DNA from 2 places in the Amycolatopsis sp. NPDC051102 genome. Region 2 is predicted to be linked to the other one. Evidence: riboswitches for the same ligand, from Rfam matches in the RefSeq annotation. Region 2 holds a riboswitch; the other holds the start of a gene.
What was found. Region 2 has a riboswitch for S-adenosylmethionine ahead of AB0M93_RS12910 (aminotransferase class V-fold PLP-dependent enzyme). Riboswitches for the same ligand answer to the same signal wherever they lie in the genome.
Positions count from the first base shown of each region.

Region 1: another riboswitch for S-adenosylmethionine. It lies ahead of thrC (threonine synthase); the one in region 2 lies ahead of AB0M93_RS12910 (aminotransferase class V-fold PLP-dependent enzyme).

Region 1 covers NZ_JBFBBT010000003.1:112,149-116,493, reverse strand. The annotation lists gene rpsT (30S ribosomal protein S20) at 124-384, shown strand; gene holA (DNA polymerase III subunit delta) at 736-1,716, opposite strand; SAM riboswitch class I at 1,863-1,996, shown strand; gene thrC (threonine synthase) at 2,010-3,275, shown strand; gene AB0M93_RS10845 (ComEC/Rec2 family competence protein) at 3,399-4,345, opposite strand, start outside.
Region 2 covers NZ_JBFBBT010000003.1:507,842-512,186, forward strand. The annotation lists gene AB0M93_RS12900 (metalloregulator ArsR/SmtB family transcription factor) at 1-215, shown strand, start outside; gene AB0M93_RS12905 (potassium/proton antiporter) at 313-1,791, shown strand; SAM riboswitch class IV at 1,870-1,984, shown strand; gene AB0M93_RS12910 (aminotransferase class V-fold PLP-dependent enzyme) at 2,023-3,357, shown strand; gene AB0M93_RS12915 (hypothetical protein) at 3,374-3,973, shown strand; gene AB0M93_RS12920 (hypothetical protein) at 4,050-4,345, shown strand, end outside.

The sequences.
Region 1 (4,345 bases), 400 kb from region 2:
GGCTGTTAGAGTGGTCGCTCGCTGCCCGTGCGGCATTCCGTCATGGAGGAAACCGGCTCGTTCGTCGAGCGGGGCCACTTCAGCGCGGCGGCGAATCTCACCGAGTGAAACAGGAGTTGCCCTATGGCCAACATCAAGTCGCAGATCAAGCGCATCACGACGAACGAGAAGGCGCGTCAGCGCAACCAGGCGATCCGGTCCTCGGTGAAGACCGCGATCCGCAAGGTCCGCGAAGCCGCCGAGGCCGGCGACAAGGCCAAGGCCACCGAGCTGCAGCGCGACGCCGCCCAGAAGCTGGACAAGGCCGTCTCGAAGGGCGTCATCCACGCCAACCAGGCCGCCAACAAGAAGTCGGCGCTGGCGAAGCGCGTCAACGCGCTCTGAGCTGGTTGATTTCTGGGAAAGCCCCGGCTTCGGCCGGGGCTTTCTTCGTGCCCGGGGTGTGGCGCTTCGGGGGCAGGGTGGTCCGGTGCGCGCCCGCGGAGGTCGACGGCGGGCAGCGGTCCCGACCGCCAGCCACGGCGACGGCCTCCCACCAGCGGCAAGGCAGCGTTGCCGCAACCACCCAACGCGGCCCCTCTCGCGTCGGTCAGCGATCGCCGCGGGCCGCTCCGGCAGCGGGCAGGCGTTACCTTGGGCGGCAGCTGCCGAGCAGTTCCTTCCAGCGGCCGCCAGGCTTGACTTGGCCGCCACCCGGCAGCAGTCAGCGGCCCCTCCGCCGCCGGCCGGCGGTGGTCAGCGGTCGCCCTTGGCTGCTGCTACCTCCAGGACCGCGCGCTCCAGGGCGTAGTTTGCGTCCGCCGCCACGCCCTTGACCTCGGCGTTCAGCCTGGCGACCACGCGCATCGCCGTGGCCAGGCCGTCGGGGTTCCAGCCGCGGGACTGTCCCTGTGCCTTGCGGATCTTCCACGGCGGCATGCCCAGCTCGCCCGCCAGCTGGTTCGGGTTGCCGCGGCCGGCGCCGGAGACCCGGGCGATCGTGCGGACCGCGTCGGCCAGCGCGTCGGCGACCAGGACGTGCGGGACGCCCAGCTGCATCGCCCAGCGCAGCGACTCCAGCGCCGCCGCGCGGTCGCCGCCGACCGCCCGCTCCGCGACCGCGAATCCCGTCACGTCGGCTCGGCCGCGGTGGTAGCGCCGGACCGCCTCCGCGTCGACGGCGCCGCCCGTGTCCGCGACCAGCTGTGTCGCCGCCGACGAGAGTTCCCGCAGGTCGGAGCCCACGGCGTCGATCAGCGCGGCGACCCCGGCCGGGTCGATCTTGCCCCCCACCCGGCGCACCTCGTGGCGTACGAACTGCTCCCGCTCGGCCGGCTTCGTCAGCTTCGGGCACTCCGTGACCTCGGCGCCCGCCTTCTTCAGCGACGCCGGGAGCGACTTGCCCGCCTTGCTGCGGCCGCCGCCGGTGTGCACGACGATGAGCACGACCCCGTCCGCCGGGTCCTTCAGGTAGGCCGCGACGGCGTCGGCCAGCTCCTGCGAGATGTCCTGGGCCGAATCGAGGACGATCACCCGGCCTTCGCTGAACAGCGACGGACTGACCAGTTCGGCGAGCTCGGGGGCTGTGAGATCGGACACCCGGACCCGGGTCAGCTCCGCCGTCGCGTCCAGCGCGCGGGCCGCCGCGAGCGTTTCGCGGACGGCGCGCTCGATCAGCAGTTCTTCCTCGCCCAGCACCAGGTGCAACGGGGCCGGGGCGGTGGCTTGCGCGGTCACCCCGGAATCTTCTCACTTGCGCTGTCGTGCCCCCGCTCCGGTGATGTCGACCGGCCACCGTGGCACGGCCCGCGCGAGATGTCGTACGGTGTAGCCGAGGCAGCCGCCCCGGAAGCTCCGGCGTGCGCGCACCGACAACCGAATACCGCTCATCCAGAGGGGCAGAGGGAACGGCCCGACGAAGCCCCGGCAACCGGCGTACAGCCTGTCATCCCGCGATCGCGGGGTAGCTGACGACCACGGTGCCAATTCCGGCCCGCTTCGGCGGGGCAGATGAGGAAAGGAACCTCGCGATGACCGCAACCCTCGGCACGACCTCCACCACGAAGACCCCGGATCTTGGTCCCGCCGTCGAACTGGTGTCGAAGGAAGAGGGCCACCGGCAGCCGCTCGCCCCGGAGTTCGTTTCCGCCGAGGACTTCTCGCCGCTCGAGGTCGCCTACGACTTCGGCCGCGTCCGCCGCGAGGACATCGAGGCGGGCCCGAAGAACATCTGGCGCTACAAGAAGCTCCTCCCGGTCCCGTCCAACGTCGAAGAGATCCCGAACACCGAGCCGGGCGCGACCCGGCTGATCCGCGCCGACCGCCTCGCCAAGGAACTCGGCCTCAAGCGCGTGTGGGTCAAGGACGACACCGGAAACCCGACGCACTCGTTCAAGGACCGCGTCGTCGCGGTCGCGCTGGCCGCGGCCCGCGAGTTCGGGTTCGAGGTGCTCGCGTGTCCGTCGACCGGCAACCTGGCCAACGCGACGGCCGCCGCCGCGGCCCGCGCCGGCTGGCGGTCGGTCGTGCTGATCCCCAAGACCCTCGAGCGCGCCAAGATCCTCACCACCGCGGTGTACGACGGCGACCTCCTCGCCATCGACGGCAACTACGACGACGTCAACCGCCTCGCCACCGAGCTGGCGGGCGAGCACCCGAAGTGGGCGTTCGTCAACGTGAACGTCCGGCCGTACTACTCGGAGGGCTCGAAGACGCTGGCCTTCGAGGTCGCCGAGCAGCTCGGCTGGCGCATCCCGCCGCAGATCGTCGTCCCGATCGCCTCCGGTTCGCAGCTGACCAAGGTGGACAAGGGTTTCCGCGAGCTGGGCCAGCTCGGCCTGGTGGAAGCCAGCCCGTACAAGGTGTTCGGCGCGCAGGCGACCGGCTGCTCGCCGGTGTCGGCGGCCTTCCGCGAGGGCCACGACGTGGTCCAGCCGGTGAAGCCGGACACGATCGCCCGTTCGCTGGCGATCGGCAACCCGGCCGACGGCCCGTACGTGCTCGACATCGTCAACCGCACCGGCGGCGCGATCGAGGACGTCTCGGACGAAGAGGTGGTCGAAGGCATCCGCCTGCTGGCCCGCACGGAGGGCATCTTCACCGAGACGGCGGGCGGGGTCACGGTCGCCACGGCGAAGAAGCTGGTCGAGACGGGCAAGCTGGACCCGGACGCGGAGACGGTCCTCCTCATCACCGGCGACGGCCTCAAGACCCTGGACGCGATCGAGAACCACGTCGGCCCGAAGGCGACGCTGCCGCCGTCGGCCGCCGCGGTGAACAAGGCCCTCGGCTACTGAGCTGCCGCCGGGGGCAGGCAGAGCTTGCCCGCCCCCGGCGAGCGGCCGGGCGCCGCGCAGTGAGCCACTTCGCCATCGCCGCCCGGCTCGGAGCAGCCTTGCGCACTAGCGGCCGGCTCCGGCTCAGCGGCGCGGCGGTCCTCGAGGTTCGCCCCGGCGGCTGACTGCCGGGCCTGCCGGGTCGGGCACCACTGCCGTGTCGCCGTCGACGTCCGTTCTCGTGACCCGGGCTCCCAACGCCGTCAATGTGTCCAATGTGGACTTATTCGGGTGGCCGTAGGTGTTGCCCGCGCCCACGCTCACCAATGCCACTCTGGGCGCCACCGCCGCGAGGAACGTGGGCAAGGAGTACCGCGAACCGTGGTGGGGCACCTTCAGCACCTCCGCTCTCAAGTCGCCGACGTCCGCCAGCAGGTCTGCCTGTGCTGCCAGTTCGACGTCGCCGGTCAGCAAGACCCGGCCCGCCGCGGTTTGCGCGCGCAGCACCACGGAACTGTTGTTGATCGTGGTGCCGTCCTGCTGCCCCGGTGAGCGGGACGGCACGTACCGCGGGCCGAGCACGTCCAGGGACAGCCCCGGCCAGTCCAGCCGCTCTCCCGGGCTCAGCTCCGCCAGCGGCACCCCCTGCCGGGCGGCCTCCGCGGCAACCTGCCGCCACGCCCACTCCGGCGCGCGGCCCGGCCCGACGGCGATTCCGCCCACCTCCCGCCCGTCGAAGACCGACGTGAGGCCGCCGATGTGGTCGGCGTGCAGGTGGCTGAGCACCAGCAGCGGGATCCGGTCGACGCCGAGCCGGTGCAGGCACTCGTCGACCGGGCCCGGTTCCGGTCCGGTGTCGATCACGACCGCGCGGCCGGGTGACGCGGTGGCGAGGACGACGGCGTCACCCTGACCGACGTCGCACTCGACCACCGCCCAGTTCCGCGGGGGCCAGCCCGGCACCAGCACCTTCACCGGCACGAACACCAGCAGCGCCCCGACAACGAGCACCGCCATGAGCACCCGCACGCGCCGGTGCCGGGCCGCGAGCACCAGCACGCCGAGGACAGCCGCGGCGAGCAGCCCGCCCA
Region 2 (4,345 bases):
TCGCCGCCGGGCGGCGGCCGCTGCTGCGTGACTGTCTGGATTGGACGGAGCGCCGCGACCACCTGGCCGGGGCGCTGCCCGCGGCGTTGCTCGAGCGGGCCGTCGACGCCGGCTGGGTGAGCCGCGACGGCCACCGCGCGGTCAAGGTGCTGGCGGCGGCGGGAGCGCCGTTCGCCGCGCTGGGGGTCGATCTCGACGCGTTGGCCCGGCCTTAACACACCGGGTGTCCGTCGCAGGGCAGCGGTACACGAACGAGTTAACCCAGCCGCTTCACTATCCTGAGGGCCCCACAGCACTCGGGAGGGAGGCGGCATGGACCAGCTTCCCGTGCTGCTCGGCGTCGGCGGCGTCGTGCTGCTCGCGTCCGTGCTGGCCGTGCGCGTGTCGATCCGGCTGGGCCTGCCTTCGCTCCTGCTGTACCTGGGGATCGGCGTGCTGCTCGGCGAAGCCGGCTTCGGCATCCGGTTCGACAACCCCGAGCTGACCCAGTCGCTCGGCCTCGCGGCGCTCGTCATGATCCTCGCCGAGGGCGGCCTGACCACCCGGTGGTCGGCGGTGAAACCCGCGCTGGGCATCGGAATCGCACTGTCCACAGTGGCCGTGGTGGTGAGCGTCGCGGTCACCGGCGCCGCGTTGCACTGGCTGCTGGGCCTCGACTGGCGGCTGGCGCTGCTGTGGGGCGCGGTGCTCGCGTCCACCGACGCGGCCGCGGTGTTTTCCGTCCTGCGCACGGCCGGGATCGGCAAACGGCTCACCGGCGCGCTCGAACTCGAGTCGGGGATCAACGACGCGCCGGCCTACATCGCCGTCGTGGTGCTGGCCGAAGGCACCACTGTGGACTGGACGCTGCCGCTGCTGGCGGTCTACGAACTGACCGCGGGCCTGGCCATCGGCCTCGCCTTCGGCTGGCTCGGCGGGTTCGCGTTGCGCCGGGCCGCGCTGCCGGCGACCGGCCTCTACCCGCTCGCCACGGTCGCGGTGTGCGTCGTCGCCTACTCGTCCGGGCAGCTGCTGCACGCGTCCGGGCTGCTCGCCACGTACGTCGCCGCGCTGGTGCTCGGCAACTCGCGGCTGCCGCACCGGTCGGACACGCTGTCGTTCGCCGAGGGGCTGGGCTGGCTGGCGCAGATCGGGCTGTTCGTGCTGCTCGGCCTGTTCGCCTCGCCGGGCCGGCTGCTCGACGCGATCGTGCCGGGCCTGGTGGCGGGCGCCGTCGTGCTGCTGCTGGCGCGGCCGATCTCCGTCGTGCTGTCCGTGCTGCCGTTCCGGCTGCCCTGGCGGGACCAGGCGTTCCTGTCGTGGGCCGGCCTGCGCGGGGCCGTGCCGATCGTGCTCGCGATGATCCCGCTGTCGCACGGCCTGCCGGGCGCGCAGCGGCTGGTCGACGCGGTGTTCGTGCTGGTCATCGTGCTGACGTTGGTGCAGGGGTCGACGCTCGGGCCGCTCGCGCGCCGGCTCGGGCTGGCCAAGAAGTCCGAGCCGCACGAGATCGAGGTCGACTCCGCGCCGCTGGACGAGCTCGGGGCCGAGCTGCTGCAGGTCCGGATCCAGCCGGGGTCGAAGCTGCACGGCGTGTACCTGTCCGAGCTGCGGCTGCCGGTCGGGGCGACGATCAGCCTGGTCGTGCGCGCCGGCGCGGGCTTCACGCCGCAGAAGACCAGCCGGCTGCAGGAGAACGACCAGTTGCTGGTGGTGACGACGAGCGTCGTCCGCGACGCCGTCGAACGCCGGCTCCGCGCGGTCGACCGGGCCGGGCGCCTGGCCCGCTGGAAGGGCGAGTCCGGGCGCTGAGCACGCTCTGTGACCGGCGTCTCAGAATGTGCGACGGGGGTTGGCGGCCGGGCGTGCTCTCGGTTACCTTTCGAACCAGGTCATGAGTGCCAGCGCGAAGCCCCGGCTTGCTGGCCGGCAACCCTCCTACCGCGGTGGGGTGCCCCGGGTGAAGACCGGGCCGGTCGCGCCGTGCGACGGGCAAGCGCGGGCCCCTCGCCGGGGTCCCCCGGATCGCCGAGGAGGCACCCGATGACTCTCGCCATCGACCGCACCCAGCTCGAAACCGTTGCGCCGCAGGACATCCCGGCCGTCGCCGGGGCGGCGCTGCGCGTCCCGCTGGTGACCGGCGGCGACATCGGCTACGCCAACCTCGACCACGCGGCGAGCGCGCCCTGCCTCGACGCCGTCCGCGCGAAGGTCGACGAATTCCTGCCCTGGTACGCCAGCGTCCACCGCGGCGCCGGCTTCGCCTCGCAGGTCTCCACGAAGCTCTACGAGCGCACCCGCGACGTCCTTCGCCGCTTCGTCGACGCGCGGCGGACCGACACCGTCGTGTTCACCCGCAACACCACCGACGCCTTCAACCTGCTCGCCCGCAGCCTGCCGCGGCACACCACGGTGATCGTGTTCGACACCGAGCACCACGCCGCGCTGCTGCCGTGGCAGGGGCCGAACGTCCGCCGGCTGCCGACCCCGCGCACCCGCCTCGCCGCGGTGTCGGCGGTCGACGAAGCGCTCGCGGGCGCCCCGCAGGGCCCGCGGCTGGTCGTCGTCACCGGCGCGTCCAATGTGACCGGTGAGCTGCTCCCGGTGGCCGAAATCGCCGCGGTGGCGCGGAAACACGGCGCCCGCGTCGCACTCGACGCCGCCCAGCTGGCTCCGCACCGCCGGATCTCGATCAGGGAGCTGGACGTCGACTACGTCGCCGTGTCCGGCCACAAGCTCTACGCCCCCTTCGGCGCGGGCGCGCTGATCGGCCGCGCCGACTGGCTGCGCGCCGCCCGGCCCTACCTCGCCGGCGGCGGCGCGACCAAGCTCGTCACCGAGGGCGCCGTCGTCTGGAACACCGGCCCGGAGCGGCACGAAGCCGGCTCTCCCAACACTGTCGGCGTCTACGCGCTCGGCGTCGCGTGCGAGACCCTCGGGGCGAACTGGGCCGCGATCGAAAACCACGAGCAGGCGTTGCTCGTCCGGCTGCGCAAGGGCCTCGAAGGCATCCCGGGTTGCGCCGAGCTGCGGCTGTTCGACGCGCCGGTCGACCGCGTCGGCACGGTCAGCTTCGTCGTCGACGGCTTCGACCCGGGCTGGCTCGCGGCGGTGCTGTCCGCCGAGTACGGCATCGGCGTCCGCGACGGCGCCTTCTGCGCCCACATCGCGGCCAAGCGGCTGATCGGCGTCACCGGGGGCGACGGGCAGCAGGCGGTCCGCGTCAGCCTCGGCCTCGGCAGCACCGAGGAACACGTCGACCGGGTGGTGCTGGCGCTGCGGCAGATCGTCGCGCGGGGCGCCCGCTGGGAGTACGCGAAGGTGGACGGCCGCTGGGCGCCGGTGGGCGACCCGCGGGAGCTGCCGCCGTTCTGCTGAGCGTTAACCTGGGCCGATGGGGAGAGGGCCGCGTTACTGGTTTCCGCTGGCACTGCTGGGGTTCGCCGAGATCGCCTTGGCCGCGGCGCAGCTGTTTTCGGGCCGCAGCCGGGCCGAAAGCGAATCCGCGAACCTGCTGCTGCGGCCGGCGGTCCCGGCCGGTGCGACGGAGTACAGCCGGGCGTACCTGCTGCCCCTCGACGACTTCCACACGGCGGGCAGCGGCCTGCCGCCGGGACCTCTGTGGCTGGCCGCGCTCGGCGTGGTGCTCGTCGGCACGGCCGTCTGGTACGGGCTCGCCCGGCGGCCCGCCCGCGCCGGGCGGTACGTCCTCGGCACCGCCGGCGCGCTGCTCGCCGTGCCGCTGCTCGACCTGGTCGGGTGGTGGCAGTTCCGGCTCGGCGACGGGCTGCGCGGCCCGCTGCTGGCCACGCTCGGCCTGCTGATCCTCGCCGCGTACGAGCGCAGCCGGTTCGTCCTGCTCACGACGGCCGCGTTCGCCCTGGTCGCCGTAGTGCTCTCGGCGGACACGGCGGGCGTGCTGGTGTCGGCGGCCATCCTGCTCGCCGCCGCCTTCGTCGCCCTGCTGCGGGCGAACCCGCGCTCGCTACCCTGATGCGATGGGGAGTTCACGGCGGTCCCGGCCCACGGCCCCGCGGGCTACCAGCGCCTGAACGCCGTTCAGCACCAACGTGCTGAACGGCACGGCGTACGCGACCGCGGTCTCGGTCGACGCGGTGTCCTCGGCGAAGCTCGCCGGTCTCGCCTTCGTGGTGCTCGCCGTGGCGGGCCGGTACCGGCGGCAGCTGCGGCCGCCGCGTCCCGGCCGGTTCCTGCTCGGGGCGCTCGCCGCCGTCCCGCTGCTCGACCTGGCCGGCTTCCTGCAGCTCCGGCTCGGCGGCGACGGGCGCGGTGCGCTGCTCGCGGCGCTGGGCTTCCTGCTGCCGGCCGGTTACGAGCGCAGCTGGTCCCTGGCCGCCGTGGCCGG